DNA from 2 places in the Streptomyces sp. NPDC057950 genome. Region 1 is predicted to be linked to the other one. Evidence: riboswitches for the same ligand, from Rfam matches in the RefSeq annotation. Region 1 holds a riboswitch; the other holds the start of a gene.

What was found. Region 1 has a riboswitch for glycine ahead of gcvT (glycine cleavage system aminomethyltransferase GcvT). Riboswitches for the same ligand answer to the same signal wherever they lie in the genome.
Region 2: it holds a riboswitch for glycine, as region 1 does, so the genes downstream of both, gcvP (aminomethyl-transferring glycine dehydrogenase) here and gcvT (glycine cleavage system aminomethyltransferase GcvT) in region 1, are expected to answer to the same signal.

Annotation. Positions count from the first base shown of each region.
Region 1 is NZ_JBHVPP010000033.1:46,215-53,887, forward strand. It holds gene ACFVTC_RS38855 (ABC transporter substrate-binding protein) at 1-1,241, opposite strand, end outside; gene ACFVTC_RS38860 (ABC transporter permease) at 1,314-2,312, opposite strand; gene ACFVTC_RS38865 (enhanced serine sensitivity protein SseB C-terminal domain-containing protein) at 3,200-4,000, opposite strand; gene ACFVTC_RS38870 (enhanced serine sensitivity protein SseB) at 4,171-4,953, opposite strand; gene ACFVTC_RS38875 (AAA family ATPase) at 5,238-5,912, opposite strand; glycine riboswitch at 6,081-6,202, shown strand; gene gcvT (glycine cleavage system aminomethyltransferase GcvT) at 6,349-7,467, shown strand; gene gcvH (glycine cleavage system protein GcvH) at 7,603-7,673, shown strand, end outside.
Region 2 is NZ_JBHVPP010000001.1:9,190-16,862, reverse strand. It holds gene ACFVTC_RS00075 (DUF5999 family protein) at 73-279, shown strand; gene ACFVTC_RS00070 (M23 family metallopeptidase) at 823-2,016, shown strand; gene gcvP (aminomethyl-transferring glycine dehydrogenase) at 2,281-5,166, opposite strand; glycine riboswitch at 5,345-5,440, opposite strand; gene ACFVTC_RS00060 (PRC-barrel domain-containing protein) at 5,555-5,926, shown strand; gene ACFVTC_RS00055 (DNA polymerase IV) at 6,039-7,469, opposite strand; gene ACFVTC_RS00050 (MerR family transcriptional regulator) at 7,624-7,673, opposite strand, start outside.

The DNA.
Region 1 (7,673 bases):
TTGGTGGTGAAGCCGTTCGGCTTGCCACACGCCTTCAGCGAGTCCTTGGCCTTCGCCACGTCGCCCTTGTTGCCCGCGGACGGGTACAGGTCGAACTTGGTGTAACCGTTGACGGTCGGGGGAAGCAGCGTGGTGGCGACGTCACCCTTGGGGTCACCGCCGGCCGCGGCCTGGACCGATGCCTTGTCGAGACCCCACTGGACGGCCTTGCGGCAGTCGATGTTGTCGAAGGGCTTCACGTGCAGGTTGAGACCCGCGTACCCGGTCGCACCGGCGTAGGAGCTGTCGAGCTGCGCCTTGTACTTGGCGTTCGTCAGAACCTTGGGCTGGGTCTCCGGAGCCACACCGGTACCAGCGCCGTCAACCGTGATGTTGTCCGACATCAGGTTGTTGTCGATGGTGGTCTGGTTGACCTTGAACCGGATGTTGACCTTGTCCGGCAGGGCCTTGCGGATCGGGTCCGTCGCCGGGTCCCAGTTGGTGTTGCGGACGAGGGTGGCGCTCTTGCCCTCCTCGTACGACTGGAACTTGTACGGGCCCGAGGAGACGATGTGCTGGACGTACGAGGCGCCCGTGTCCTTCGCCTGCGGCACCGGCGCCGTCTGGTTGAACGTCGCCAGGTAGTCGAAGTCCGCGAAGGCGTCCTTCAGCTTGAAGACGATCGTCGTGTCGTCCGGCGTCTCGATGGACGCGATGCCGTCCTTCGACTTGTCCTTGTAGGGACCCTGGTACTTGTCGCCACCGAGGAGGTGCGCCTTGAAGTACGTCGGACCGTTGGACAGCGCCTCGGGAGCGAAGTTGGAGCGCTCGACGGCGTACTTGACGTCCTTCGAGGTGATCGGGGTGCCGTCGTCGTACTTCAGACCCTTGCGGAGCTTGTACGTCCAGGTCTTGGCGCCGTCGGTGGGCACACCGAGACCCTCGGCGAGGTCCGGGACGACCTCGAGGCCGGCCTTGCCCGCCGCGGGCTTGAAGGTGGTGAGAGAACGCGCGTAGAGGCGGGAGAAGTTCTGCACCCAGCCGTAGTACGTGTTGCCCGGGTCGAGCGAGTCCGGGACGTCGGAGATCTCGAAGTTCTCCGTGCCGCCCTTCTTGGTGCTCGCGTTGACGACGGACGTGAGCGCGGCGTCAGCCTTCGCGGAGGAGCCCCCCTTGCTGCTGCCACCGTCTCCGCTGTCGGAGCTGCTGCACGCAGACGCCCCCAGCGTCAGCGCCACTGCAGTGGCGACTGCAGCTGTCACTTTCTTGGTCTTCACCTGAGGAAAGCCCCCTCAATTGATGGTTGCGGCGGACGAACTGGGTGTTGCCGCGCGTTACTTGCTGCGGGGATCGAGTGCGTCACGCAGCCCGTCGCCCAGCAGGTTGAATGCCAGGACCGTGATGAAGATGGCCAGGCCCGGCACGATCATGTACATCGGATCGGTCTCGTAGAGGCCGGCCGCGCTGGTGAGCATGCCGCCCCAGGATGCCTGGGGAGGCGCGATGCCCACGCCGAGGAAGCTGAGGCCCGCCTCGAACAGGATGTTCGTCGGGATCAGCAGCGTCGCGTAGACCAGGATCGGCGCGACGAGGTTGGGCAGCAGCTCTCGGAAGAGGATGAACGGCCCGCGGGCACCGAGGCTGCGTGCGGCCTCGACGAACTCGCGCTCACGCAGACTCAGCGTCTGCGCACGCACGATGCGTGCCATGTACGGCCAGTTGAAGAATCCGATCACGAAGATGAGTACGGCGATCCGCAGCGGAAGTCCGGTCAGTCCGAACGCCCCGTCCTGCAGCGAGGCCGAGATCGAGATCGCGAAGAGCAGCAGCGGGAAGGCGAGGAAGGTGTCCATCGCCCGGCTGATGATGGTGTCGACCCAGCCGCCGTAGAAGCCGGCCACGACGCCGAACACGACGCCGATCACGACGGACAGCATGGTGGCACCGCCCGCGACCAGCAGGGAGACCCAGGAGCCCTCGATGATGCGGGTCAGCACGTCACGCCCGAACTGCGGGTCGACACCCAGCGGGTGGTGCAGGCTGATGCCGCCCCAGCTGCCCCTGGGCGACAGCAGGGCCGGGTCGATGAGGTCCTGGTGGAACTCGTTGGGGTCCAGACCGAAGATCGATTCGATGGGCTTCGCCAGGACCGCCATCAGGATCAGGAGGATGACGACGATTCCGCCGGCCACCGCGACCTTGTCCCGCTTGAAACGGTTCCAGGCGATCCGCCCGAGGGAACGACCTTGGATCTGGCTCTGTTTGGCCCCGGCGAGGACTGCCTCCGGCTGCGCCTCGGCAGCCGCCCCGGTGGTCTCGATCGGTGCGGTCACAGTGCCCTGACCCTTCTCGCCGGTGGTCACCGGCCTCTGCATGCCGCGGTCCACGGCTTGCCTCGCCTATACGACGTGCGCAGTTGCCGCAGATGATGCGGCACCGCTGCGCTCTTGAACTACGACTTGTCTCGCTCACAGGATCGATGACCCCATGTCTGACACGGGAGTCTTCAGCGACTCCACGATCACGTGCCAGAGCTGACGGGGAAAGTATGCGCAACCGTGATGCTCTTAGGGGGATTCCGTTATCCGAACAGTGGGTAACGGGGGTCGGACAGTGGTCAGTTGCTATGGAAGGGCCCACGAGGGACCCTTTCACCGCTTGTCACCCCCAAAGCGGACAACCGGCCCTTTCGCCTTCTCGCGCGCAGGTCAGCGCGGTGAGGAAGGTGAAGGGGCAACCAGTATGCGCGAGGCCGAGGCAAGCCGTGACCACTCGCCGCCGGTTCAAACCTGGCAACCGGCAGCCTCGCCGGCGCACCGATGGAACCCCTCATTCCCCCAGGGACCAGCCCCTACCTCCCCGGCGACCCCGGCGACAGGGCACCCCCAACTGCCGGTCGGCGCACTCCACTTCGGTGGCGAGTGACATGGATCACAGCAGTCGGAGGAGATGCCCGGCCCCGTCCTTCCGGCGGCCTTCACCCGCCCCTCAACCCCCGCAGGCCGGACATTCACCGCAAAGCAAAGGTCGTCCCGCGGACGCGGGAGCGGTACGCGGTGGTCTCCTCGGCCACCGTCGTGAAGGGCAGACGGCCACCACGACCGCGCCGCGGGTGCGGGGGGGATCCGGCACGGACAGGCCCGCGCCGCGGGTGCGGGGGGATCCGGCACGGACAGGCCCGCGCCGTGGTGCCGGAACGGCCGGCGCCGTGCGGCGCGGATCAGTACAGTCCGCGCGCCGGCGGGTAGCCGTACCCACCCGCCATCGGTGCCTGCGCCGGGGCCGCGTGGGCCTCACGGTCGTAGAACGGGCGCGCGTTGGCGCGCAGCCACATCGCCACCGGGTCGTACTCGTCGGACATCGCGACGGTCGACACGGGCAGCCCGTCCGGAACCGCGCCGATCGACTGCTGCATCATCGCCCGCACCGAGTCGACGGCGGGCGGCGAGGTGTCGTAGACGTCGAGCCCGATGGCCAGATACGGCGCCCCCAGCGCGGGCTGCACCCAGGTCCGCCGCAACGAGCGGACGGCCGGGGTGCGATGCGCGTTCTGCGTGAGCAGGGCGTAGAACTGCGGGATCTCGATGCCGGGTTCGGACAGCCGTAGGGGACCGGCGGGCTGGCGCTCCAGGCCCGCGGCGATCCTGCGCAGATCCAGCCACGGGATGCCGAGCCCGCCGCCCGGAGCGTGCGGATTGAGCCAGAGGCCGAAGTGGTCGGGGTAGAGGGTTCGGGCCACGTCGAGGCCGTCGACGACCTCGTACGAACGGTTCCAGCCACTGGCCGAGAGCTCCTGGGCGGAGGTGACGCACGGCGCGTATCCGAAGCCGCCCACCTCCATGTTCCCGTACTGGGCGTCCGGGGACCCGCCCTGGCCGTGCCAGAGCAGCATCCACACCTGGCCGGACGACGGGGTCGCGAGCGCGCGAAGGAGCGCCTCGTAGGCGTCGTAACGCCCGGGCGTCACCTGGCGCAGCATGTGCTCGACCTGCCCGGCCGCGGCCGTGCCCGACGCACTCACCCTCAATCGCCCCTTCGCGAAGAAATCACGATGAACTCACCCATTACGCCAGCGACACCGGTGGCCGAGGTGCGTCGACACCTCGACCACACCCCGACCGAGCCATGAAACCAGCTTAAGCGGCGATCCTGACAGCGACTTGACGCACAGCCCGGGAGCTCCCCGCCGCGTCAGTAGCCCTGCTGGTAGAACGGGCGCACGTTCGCGCGCATCCACTCCCCCACCGGGTCCTGCGCGACGTCGAGGAACACCATGTTCACCGGCCGGTCCACCGGCACCCGGCCGAGGGCCCGACCGAGCGCGTCCAGCGGGAGCGTCCGGGCGTCGCCCTCCCATCCGGCCAGTTCGACCCCGATGAACATCAGGGGGTGGTCGCCCTCGATGCTGGCCAGGCAGCGACGCGCGGTCAGCACCACACCGGTCGCCGCGAACTCGGCCGAGGCCGCGGCCAGGAAGTCCACCGGGTCGTCCTGCCAGTCGGGTTCGGAGAGTTTCACCCGGCCGCCGCTCGCGGGACCGTCCAGCGGAGTGCGCCCGGCACGGCACAGTTCGGCGACCGCGAGGGGCGGCAGCGGTACGCCCACCACACCTCCCGGGTTGATCGCGACGCCCACCTGCGGGGGCAGCCCGCGGGCGAACTCGACGGCGGGCGCGATCGTGAACGACAGATGGCCGCCGACGACCTGGCGGAACTGCTCCTCGGAGCTGAAGACCGGCACGTACGCCTGGCCCTCGATCTCCAGCGTGGGCAGGTCGAGGGGGCCCGCGTGCGGACCGCCGCCGTTGGGCAGCGGCACCCAGACGAAGCTGCGGCCGAGGACCTCGACGATGCGGCCGCCCGCCGAGGGCACTCCGAGGGACGCGGAGAGCACCTCCTCCAGTTCGTTGCCCGGCCACCCGCCGTGCGGGTGGGGGTGTGGGTGCGCTGGTGCCGGGAAGTCGGGGAAGTCCATCTGTATACCGCCTGCTGTGAACCGCTGATCCGGTGTTCCGGTGTCCTGGTGTGCTGCGCTGCTGCTCTGCTGTGGTGTTCCGGCTGGAAAGGTTAGTGGGCGCCTACGACCCTCTCGTACGACGATGTCCCGTCCTCCCCTGCCGGCTTCCGTCCGGCCCTCTGCCCGACCGGCCCTCTGCCCGACCGGCTCCGCACCGCCGTACGACGTACCTCCGTACGACGTACCTCCGCACGACGTGCTTCCGTACGACACGCTCGCGCGCCGCCGGCTCCCCGCGTCCGTCAACCGTCGAAGCCGATCCGGCGCAGCACATCCGCCGCTTCGCGGTCGAGGAGTACCGCCGAGCCGCATCCCTCCGGCAGTTCGCCCCGCTCGACGGAACGCACCAGCCGGCCGAGCGCGCCCCGGTGACGCGCGAAGGCGTACCGCGAGACGCCCCGGCCGCGTTCGCGCTGGCCTTCCAGCGCCGTGCCCGGTGTGACGTCGAGGAGCAGGAGGTGGAGTGTGCCGCCCCGGCGGCGGGCCTCGCGGGCGAGCCAGCGGCGCACCCATGCCTGGGTACCGCAGTCGTGCACCACGACACCGGTGCCGGAACGCAGTGTGCGGCGCAGGCCCGCGTAGTGCGCGAGGCGGACCAGGGGGCGGTAGAGCGCGTACGGGAGCCGGCGGGCCAGCCGGCCGTCCCAGCGGTCGCGGGTGTCCTGGGAGTCCACGCACCGGCCCGCGACCGCGCGGCGCATCAGGGTCGACTTGCCACTGCCCGGCAGCCCGGTGACCACCACCAGGTCCGCCGTGCCGAAGTACAGGCCGTGCGGGCTGTGTCCGGCGCGCTCCCTGAGGTCGCGCACGACGGCCGCCGGAAGCGCGCCGCGCACCTCCCGGGCCGCGGTACCCGGCTGCTGCGGCAGCGCGAGGGCCGAGGTCGTGGCGTACGCCCTGGTCCTGTTCACCGTGATCGTCCTCCCCTTGGGTCTGGAGTCCCATCCCCGTCGAGTGTAAAGAGAAGGTAATGCGCGATGCTTGCTGTTTCCGTGTTCGGACTGCCACAGGCCGGTTACAGATGCGGACTGCCGTCATCCGACGGCGCGTGCAATGATGTGCCCGCCAACTGCATACCGGCCGCTTGAATCCGCGCGGGAGAGTTCCCAGTGACGTGCACACATCCGTGTGACGTACGTCGTGCTGGGACGCCGAAGGAGCAAGTCCCTCCCTTGAATCTCTCAGGCCCCGTTACCGCGCGGGCGAGGCACATCTGAAAAGCGGGCCGCTGACCGGTGGCTCCACCCAAGGTGCAAGTCGTGACCTCCGTTCGCGGGGTCGTGATGAACCTCTCAGGTTCCGATGACAGATGGGGAGGAACGACCTCGCCGTCATGCCTTGGGAGCCCCACCGATGAGCAGTAACGCACCCCGCCGTACCGCGCTCGATGCCCTGCATCGCTCGCTGGGCGCGACGATGACCGACTTCGCGGGCTGGGACATGCCCCTGCGGTACGGCTCCGAGCGCGACGAGCACGTCGCCGTCCGCACCCGGGCCGGTCTCTTCGACCTCTCGCACATGGGCGAGATCACGGTCACCGGCCCGCAGGCCGCCGCGCTGCTGAACCACGCGCTGGTCGGCAACATCGCCTCCGTCGGCGTGGGCCGCGCCCGCTACACCATGATCTGCCGGGCCGACGGCGGCATCCTCGACGACCTGATCGTGTACCGGCTGGCCGAGACCGAGTACATGGTCGTCGCCAACGCCTCCAACGCCCAGATCGTCCTCGACGCGCTGACCGGGCGCGCCGCCGGTTTCGACGCCGAGGTCCGTGACGACCGGGACGCGTACGCGCTGCTCGCCATCCAGGGCCCCGAGTCCCCCGGGATCCTCAAGTCGCTCACCGACGCCGACCTCGACGGCCTGAAGTACTACGCGGGTCTCCCGGGCACGGTCGCGGGCGTCCCGGCGCTGATCGCGCGCACCGGCTACACGGGCGAGGACGGCTTCGAGCTCTTCGTGGCCCCGTCCGACGCCGAGAAGCTGTGGCAGGCGCTGACCGAGGCGGGTGCGCCGGCCGGGCTGGTCCCGTGCGGTCTGTCCTGCCGCGACACGCTGCGCCTGGAGGCGGGCATGCCGCTGTACGGGCACGAGCTGACCACCTCGCTCACCCCGTTCGACGCGGGGCTCGGGCGGGTCGTGAAGTTCGAGAAGGAGGGTGACTTCGTGGGCCGCGAGGCCCTGGAGGCAGCCGCCGAACGCGCCGCCGCGAACCCCCCGCGGGTGCTCGTCGGGCTCGTCGCCGAGGGCCGCCGCGTCCCGCGCGCCGGGTTCGCCGTCGTCGCGGGCGGCGCGGTCGTCGGTGAGGTCACCTCCGGCGCTCCCTCCCCGACGCTGGGCCGGCCGATCGCCATGGCCTACGTCGACGCCGCGCACGCCGCACCGGGCACCGCCGGCGTCGGCGTGGACATCCGGGGCAGTCACGAACCGTACGAGGTCGTGGCGCTGCCGTTCTACAAGCGCCAGAAGTAGGTCCACCCGGGGCCGGGCGCGTCGACGTGACGTACCTCGTCGCGCCCTGTCCCCCGTCCCACGACACCCCGGCATCCGGACACCCCGTCCGTACCCGTTCATCAGCACTCCCCCGCGTACAGGAGAATTCAGGCCATGAGCAACCCCCAGCAGCTGCGCTACAGCAAGGAGCACGAGTGGCTGTCGGTCGCCGAGGACGGCGTCTC
Region 2 (7,673 bases), on a different contig from region 1:
ATGAGCAGTTCGAGCCGCGAATCAGACACCACGACCAGCACACACCTCTCAACCCAGCGAAAGATCCCATCCATGTGCCAGCACCAGCCACCCTGTCCGTCAGCCGAATCAGCCGACCGGGAGTCCGCACGTCTCGTGGCGCACCACCCGGAGCAGGGGTGGAGCCTGCTGTGCAACGGCGTTCTGCTCTTCGAGGACACCGGTGAGCTCCTGCCGGACGGCCAGATCATCGCGCCGCACCGCCCGCTGGGCAGCGAGCACGTGATGACGGCCGCCTGAGCCGCACACACGACGGGCGCCAGCCCGGACAGAACGAGGGGCCGGCCGGAGACACGCTCTCCGCACCGGCCCCGACGCATGTCCACACGTGATCACTCCGCGTAACCCGTCGGGGACCCTCCGCCCCTGACGGTCCCCACTCGGCGCAACACCCCCGTACCCGCACGCCTGCCTGCCTGCCTGCCTACCTGCCTGCCTGCCTGCCTACCTGCCTACCTGCCTACCTGCCTACCTGCCTGCCTGCCTACCTACCTGCCTACCTGCCTACTACGGTCTGCCCGAACGGACATTCCCCTCTGCCTCTCCACCTCCTGAAGTCGCGCGGACGAAACGCTAGCGTCCCTTCGTGAGCCTCCGGAGGCGTCCGAGAATCCGTCGCCGGACCCGGACCCGGCCCCGACGGCATCCGGTTCACGTCTACGGACCTCCCCCGAAGCGAGCAAGGCGGTCATGGGACTCCTGCACTCCCCCGATCGTGGGCAGCACCACCCGACGCCCGGTGACCGCACGGCCCAGGAGGATCCCGCGGCGCACGAGCGGCCGATGAACGATCCGACCCCGGACGCACGTCGGACGGGCGCGCGACCGGTCGGCGTGGGGTCGGTCGACGTGGAACCCATCGGCGTGGAGCCCGGCGTCGACGCGGTGGACCGGGCGCCGTCGGACGAGCGCCCCGAGCACACGCGCCGCCGTCGCCGCCCCGGACCGTTCACCCTGCTGGCCCTGCCGGGGCTGACCGTCGTGCTGGGCTTCGCGGGGTTCATGGCCGCGACGGGCCGTCTGCCCTCGCCCTGGCCGGAGGACTCGGACGCGCACACGGCGACCGCGGGCAGCAGCGTGACGGACCGTGTCGACGCCTCGTACGTCCCGTGGCTGCGCGAGGCGGCCAGGACCTGCTCCCTCCTGAAACCGTCCGTCCTCGCCGCCCAGATCGACCGGAGTTCCGGATGGAACACCGACCCGGCCACGCTCTCGGGCACGGTGGGGATCGCCGGGTTCACCGAGAGCCAGTGGCGGACCTGGGGCAAGGACGCCGACGGCAACGGAAAGTCCTCGCCGCGCGACCCGGTGGACGCCATCATGGCGCTCGCCCGGCAGGACTGCGCTCTCGCCGAGGACGTCACCCGGCTCAGGACCCGTGGCACCGTGTCGGGCGACCTCCTCGACCTCACCCTGGCCGCCTACACGGTGGGCACGGACTCCGTGACGCGGGCGGGACGCGTACCGACGACGGCACGGGCGTATCTCACCGAGGTCAAGGACCTGTCAGCGCGGTACAGGCCCTTCGACCGCGAGGAGAACGCGAACCCCGGCACCGGCAAGGCGAGCGGGGTGCTGGCCCCACCGGTGACCACCTTGGTGATCAGCTCCCCCTTCGGATCACGCAAACACCCCCTCACGGGCGTCACCAAACTGCACACGGGCGTGGACTTCGCCGCTCCCCGGAACGCGCCGGTGTCCGCCGCACGGCAAGGGCAGGTCGTGTTCGCGGGAATGACCAAGGCGTACGGCAACCGCGTCGTGATCGATCACGGCACGATCGGCGGCAGGCGGCTGGAGACCACCTACAGCCACATGTCGTCCCTGCTGGTCAGGGCCGGTCAGAGCGTCGAGACCGGGACCGCGGTCGGGTTCGTCGGTTCCACGGGGCTGTCGACGGGCCCGCACCTGCACTTCGAGGTGCTCGTGGACGGCGCGTACACCGACCCGATGCCGTGGCTCGCCGTCGCCCGCTGACGACGCCGGCAGGTACGGCCGGCGAAAGCGGCCCCGGGCGACCGCTAACACCGGGCGCCGCCCTGTCCCAGGGCTCGTCACCGGCCCCCGCACCCCGAAAAAGGGCCGAGCCACGGAAATGCGCAAGAGCCGAGCGCGGAACAGCGGAACAGCAGAAGAGGGGACGCGCCCCGGCTCCTGCCGGGGCGCGTCCCCTCTTGCGATCCCTCACGTCACCGGGCGGGCCCTCACGTCACCGTGCCGACCCGCCGGCCTGTCCCTGCCTCAGTCCTCGTAGGCGTCCAGCGGCGGGCAGGAGCAGACGAGGTTCCGGTCGCCGTACGCCTGGTCGATCCGGCGCACCGGCGGCCAGTACTTGTCCGCGGCCGCGACACCGGCCGGGAAGACCGCCTCCTCACGCGTGTACGCGTGCTTCCACTCACCGCCGAGCGCGGCGGCGGTGTGCGGGGCGCTGCGCAGCGGGTTGTCGTCCACCGGCCAGTCGCCCGAACCGACCTTCTCGATCTCCGCGCGGATGGCGATCATCGCGTCGCAGAACCGGTCGATCTCGACGAGGTCCTCGGACTCGGTCGGCTCGATCATCAGCGTGCCCGCGACCGGGAAGGACATGGTGGGCGCGTGGAAGCCGTAGTCGATGAGCCGCTTGGCGACGTCGTCGACGCTGACGCCGGTCGCCTTCGTCAGCGGACGCAGGTCGATGATGCACTCGTGGGCGACGAGCCCGCCGGGGCCGGTGTACAGCACCGGGTAGTGCGGCTCCAGACGCTTGGCGATGTAGTTCGCCGACAGCACGGCGACCTGCGTGGCCCGCTTGAGGCCCTCGCCGCCCATCAGCCGGACGTAGGCCCACGAGATGGGCAGGATGCCCGCGGAGCCCCAGGGCGCGGCCGAGATCGGGCCCACACCGGTCTCGGGACCGGCGGCGGGCTGCAGCGGGTGGTTCGGGAGATACGGCGCCAGGTGCGCGCGCACACCGACCGGGCCGACGCCCGGACCGCCGCCGCCGTGCGGGATGCAGAACGTCTTGTGCAGGTTGAGGTGCGAGACGTCACCGCCGAAGTGGCCCGGCTTGGCGAGGCCCACCAGCGCGTTGAGGTTGGCGCCGTCGACGTACACCTGCCCGCCCGCCTCGTGCACCTGGGCGCAGATGTCCGCGACATGCTCCTCGAACACCCCGTGCGTCGAGGGGTACGTGATCATCAGCACGGCCAGCTCGTCGCGGTGCTGCTCGATCTTGGCACGCAGGTCCGCGACGTCGATCTCGCCGTCCTCTGCGGTCTTCACGACGACGACCTTCATACCGGCCATCACGGCGCTCGCGGCGTTCGTGCCGTGCGCCGAGGACGGGATCAGGCAGACGGTGCGCTGCTCGTCCCCGTTGGCCCGGTGGTAGCCACGGACGGCGAGCAGACCGGCCAGCTCGCCCTGCGAACCGGCGTTGGGCTGGAGCGACACCTTGTCGTAGCCGGTGACCTCGGCGAGCCGCGTCTCCAGCTCCTCGATGAGCGTGAGGTAGCCCTGCGCCTGCTCGGCGGGGACGAAGGGGTGCAGCTGGCCGAACTCGGGCCAGGTGACCGGCTCCATCTCGGTGGTCGCGTTGAGCTTCATGGTGCAGGAGCCCAGCGGGATCATGCCGCGGTCCAGCGCGTAGTCACGGTCGGAGAGCCGGCGGAGGTAGCGCAGCATCGCGGTCTCGGAGCGGTACTGGTGGAACACCGGGTGCGTGAGGTAGTCGTCGGTGCGCAGCAGCGCCGCGGGAAGCGTGTCCTCGGTGCTCGCGTCCAGCGCCTCGATGTCGCCCTCGATACCGAACGCGGCCCATACGGCGCCCAGTTGCCTGCGCGCGGTGGTCTCGTCACAGGCGATCGACACGTGGTCGGCGTCGACGAGGTGGAGGTTGACGCCCTGGTCGCGCGCGCCCGTCACGATGTCGGCGGCCCGGCCCGGCACACGGACGGTCAGTGTGTCGAAGTACGCGCCGTGCACGACCTCGGCGCCGCCGGCCCTCAGCCCCTCGGCGAGGAGAGTGGCATAGCGGTGGGTGCGGCGGGCGATCGTCCTCAGCCCGTCCGGCCCGTGGTAGACGGCGTACATGCCCGCCATCACGGCGAGCAGCACCTGCGCGGTGCAGATGTTGCTGGTCGCCTTCTCACGGCGGATGTGCTGCTCGCGCGTCTGCAGGGCGAGCCGGTACGCCTTGTGTCCGTCCGCGTCGACGGAGACGCCGACCAGTCGGCCGGGCAGGCTGCGCGCGAACTTCTCGCGCACCGCCATGTATCCGGCGTGCGGGCCGCCGAAGCCCATCGGGACGCCGAACCGCTGGGTCGTGCCGACCGCGATGTCGGCGCCGAGCTCGCCGGGCGAGGTGAGCAGGGTCAGGGCGAGCAGGTCGGCCGCGACCGTGACGACCGCGCCGAGCTCGTGCGCCTGCTCGATGACGGGCCTGAGATCGCGTACGGCACCGGAGGCGCCCGGGTACTGGACGAGCACGCCGTTGATCTCGCGCTCGGCGAGCGCGGCCGGGATGCCCTCGCTCAGGTCGGCGACGACGACCTCGACGCCGGTGGGCTCGGCGCGGGTCTCGATGACGGCGACGGTCTGCGGCAGGGCGTCCGCGTCGATCAGGAAGAGGCCCTTCTTGTTCTTGCCCATGCGCCGGGACAGCGCCATCGCCTCGGCGGCCGCGGTGCCCTCGTCCAGCAGCGAGGCGCCCGAGGTGGGCAGCCCGGTCAGCTCGGCGACCACGGTCTGGAAGTTGAGCAGCGCCTCCAGGCGGCCCTGCGAGATCTCCGGCTGGTAAGGCGTGTAGGCGGTGTACCAGGCCGGGTTCTCCATGACGTTGCGCAGGATCACCGGCGGCGTGAAGGTGCCGTAGTAACCGAGGCCGATCATCGGGTCGAGGACCTGGTTGCGGTCCGCGAGGGAGCGCAGCTCGGCCAGGACCTCGGCCTCGGTGCGCGCGCCCGGGAGGTCGAGCACCTCGGCGTTCTTGATCACGTCGGGCACGGCGGCGGCCGTCAGTTCGTCCAGCGAGCCGTACCCGACCTGCGCGAGCATCTTGGCCCGTGCTTCCGGGGCGGGCCCGATGTGGCGCTGCTCGAAGGGGATTCCCTGCTCGAGCTCGGAGAGCGGAATGCGATGGGCGGTCATTGCGGAGGCCTCCTGGTCACACACGACCTTCGAGGGGCACCACGGCGCGGGTACCCCGACGGCCTCCCCCTCTGTCATCTGACCTGAGAGCTTCACCGGCCCGCCCGCCCGCTGCGACCCGGCTTTCACCGTCGGTGAGAGCGGAAGGCGTCAGCCCCGCCCTGCTTTCCAGAGTGACCTCGTCCGTGCGGTACGTGAGCCTGAGAGATTCCGGGGAGGATTTGCTCCTTCGGCGCCTCCGATGGTGTCTGGAGGACTCTCCCGCACGGGATCAGCAGCCGTTTGCCAGGGTACCAGCGTGAACAACGCACGGGCTTTCGAGTGGCCACCGTCACGAATGTGCTCTTTCGTAGTGCCTACGGATGAGTTGCAATCGAGTGGAGGGCCCGTGCAGACCGACATCGATCCGCGCAATCTGATCGGCCGCAAGGCGCTCGACCGCAATGGCGCCAAGATCGGCACGGTCGACGAGGTCTATCTGGACGACGCGACCGGCATACCGGAGTGGGCCGCCATACGTACGGGCCTGTTCAGCAGGGACGCCTTCGTGCCCCTGGAGCCCAGCGAACTCGTCGAGGGCAGTCTGCGCGTCCCCTTCGACCGCGCCCTGATCAAGGACGCTCCCGACTTCGGCGTGGGCCGTCACCTCTCTCCGGAGCAGGAGCTCCAGCTGTACCACCACTACGGTCTCGACGTGACGCCCCCGGCCCTCCCGCCGGACCGCGACTTCGGCCGTCTGGCGGGAACGGACGAGACCTGAGACACCCTTCCGGAGGCGCGGGAGAACGCGCCCGGGGTACGGCGTACCGGGCGACCGGCCGGCCGCACGTCTCATGCTGCACAGCCCTTCCTGCCGGCCGTCCCGGACGGGCTCAGGCCCTCCCGGGCGCACCGGCGGCGCACACGTCGGTCGAATCCTCGGGTCTTCGGGGCACCAACGGCAGCGGGTCAGCCGGCTCCAGGGCCCGGTCGTCCGTACGGAACGTCCGCACCCGCCCCGGTTCCGAGTCGGGTGTCTCGAAGCGCACCGTCACCCTTCCCAGCCCGCTGCCCTGCACCCACCCGTGCCCGTACTCGGCATGGCGCACGTCGTGCCCAGCGGGCCAGCGCCGCTCGGCCGCCGGCATCTGTTCGGCGGCCGGCTCCTCCGCCCCCTCCGCCCCGTCCCCATCGGAATGCTCCTGCGCCGCCGTCTCCTCCACCGCGGCCCGGGCCTGCGCCGTGGCCTCGGCCTGGGCCTGCGCGAAGAGGTCCTCCTGCGTGTAGTCGGCGAGCCCTGACACACCGACGCCCAGCAGGCGCACACCACCCGTGGTGTCCACCGCTTCCAGGAGCCGCCCGGCCGCCTCTTGCACGACCGCGGGGTCGTCCGTGGGCCCCCGGAGCGTCTCGGACCGGGTCAGCGTCGAGAAGTCGTACCTGCGCACCTTCAGCACGATGGTCCGTCCCGACAACCCCGCCCGGCGCAGCCGCTGCACACACCGGTCGGCGAGCCGCTGCACCTCGAGCCCGACCCGCACCCGGTCATGGATGTCCACGTCGTAGGTGTCCTCGACCGACACGGACTTCGTCTCCCGCTCGGCCACCACGGGCCGCTCGTCGCGCGCCAGCGCCATCGCGTACAGCGCGTGCCCGTGGGCCTTGCCCAGCAGCCGCACGAGCTCGTCCTCGCCCGCCTCGGCGATCTCCTCGACCGTGTTGATCCCGCCCCGGCGCAGATGGTCCCCGGTGGCGGGCCCCACGCCCGGCAGCGTCCGCACCGGCATCGGTCCGAGCAGCGCGCGCTCCGTCCCCGGCTCGATCACCACCAGGCCGTCGGGCTTGGCCTGCTCGGAGGCGATCTTGGCGAGCATCTTGGAGGCCGCGAGCCCCACGGATCCGGTCAGGCCCGTGACGGCTCTGATGTCCGAGCGCAGCTTCGCCCCGGCCAGCCGCGCCGAGGCGTCGTCCCAGGCGGTTCCCCCGGCCTCCAGGTCGACGAACGCCTCGTCCAGGCTCAGCGGCTCCACCAGGGGGGACAGTGTCCGCAGCAGCCCCATCACCTGGTCGCTGATCTCCCGGTAGAGCCCGAAACGCGGCACGAGATACGCGGCGTTCGGCGCGAGCCTGCGTGCCTGGGCCATCGGCATCGCCGAGTGCACCCCGAAGACACGGGCCTCGTACGAGGCGGTGGCGACCACGCCCCGCAGCCCGAGACCGCCCACGACGACGGCCTTCCCCCGCAGGCTCGGCTTGGACGCCTGCTCCGCCGAGGCGAAGAAGGCATCCATGTCGAGATGCAGGATCGTGGGCGCGTTTCTCACACCCCCGATGCTGCCCTACGCCACTGACATCGCCCCGGAATCCGGCCGCGAGGCCGGACCGCGCCGCCCGCGAGCCGGACCGCCACGCCGGACCACGTCACGACGACGGTCCGCATGGCCCTGGGCCACGCGGACCGTCGGACCGCGCCGATCGTCAGACCGCGCGGTTGCGCCGTCGTGCCAGCTCGTCCGCGGGATTGTGCC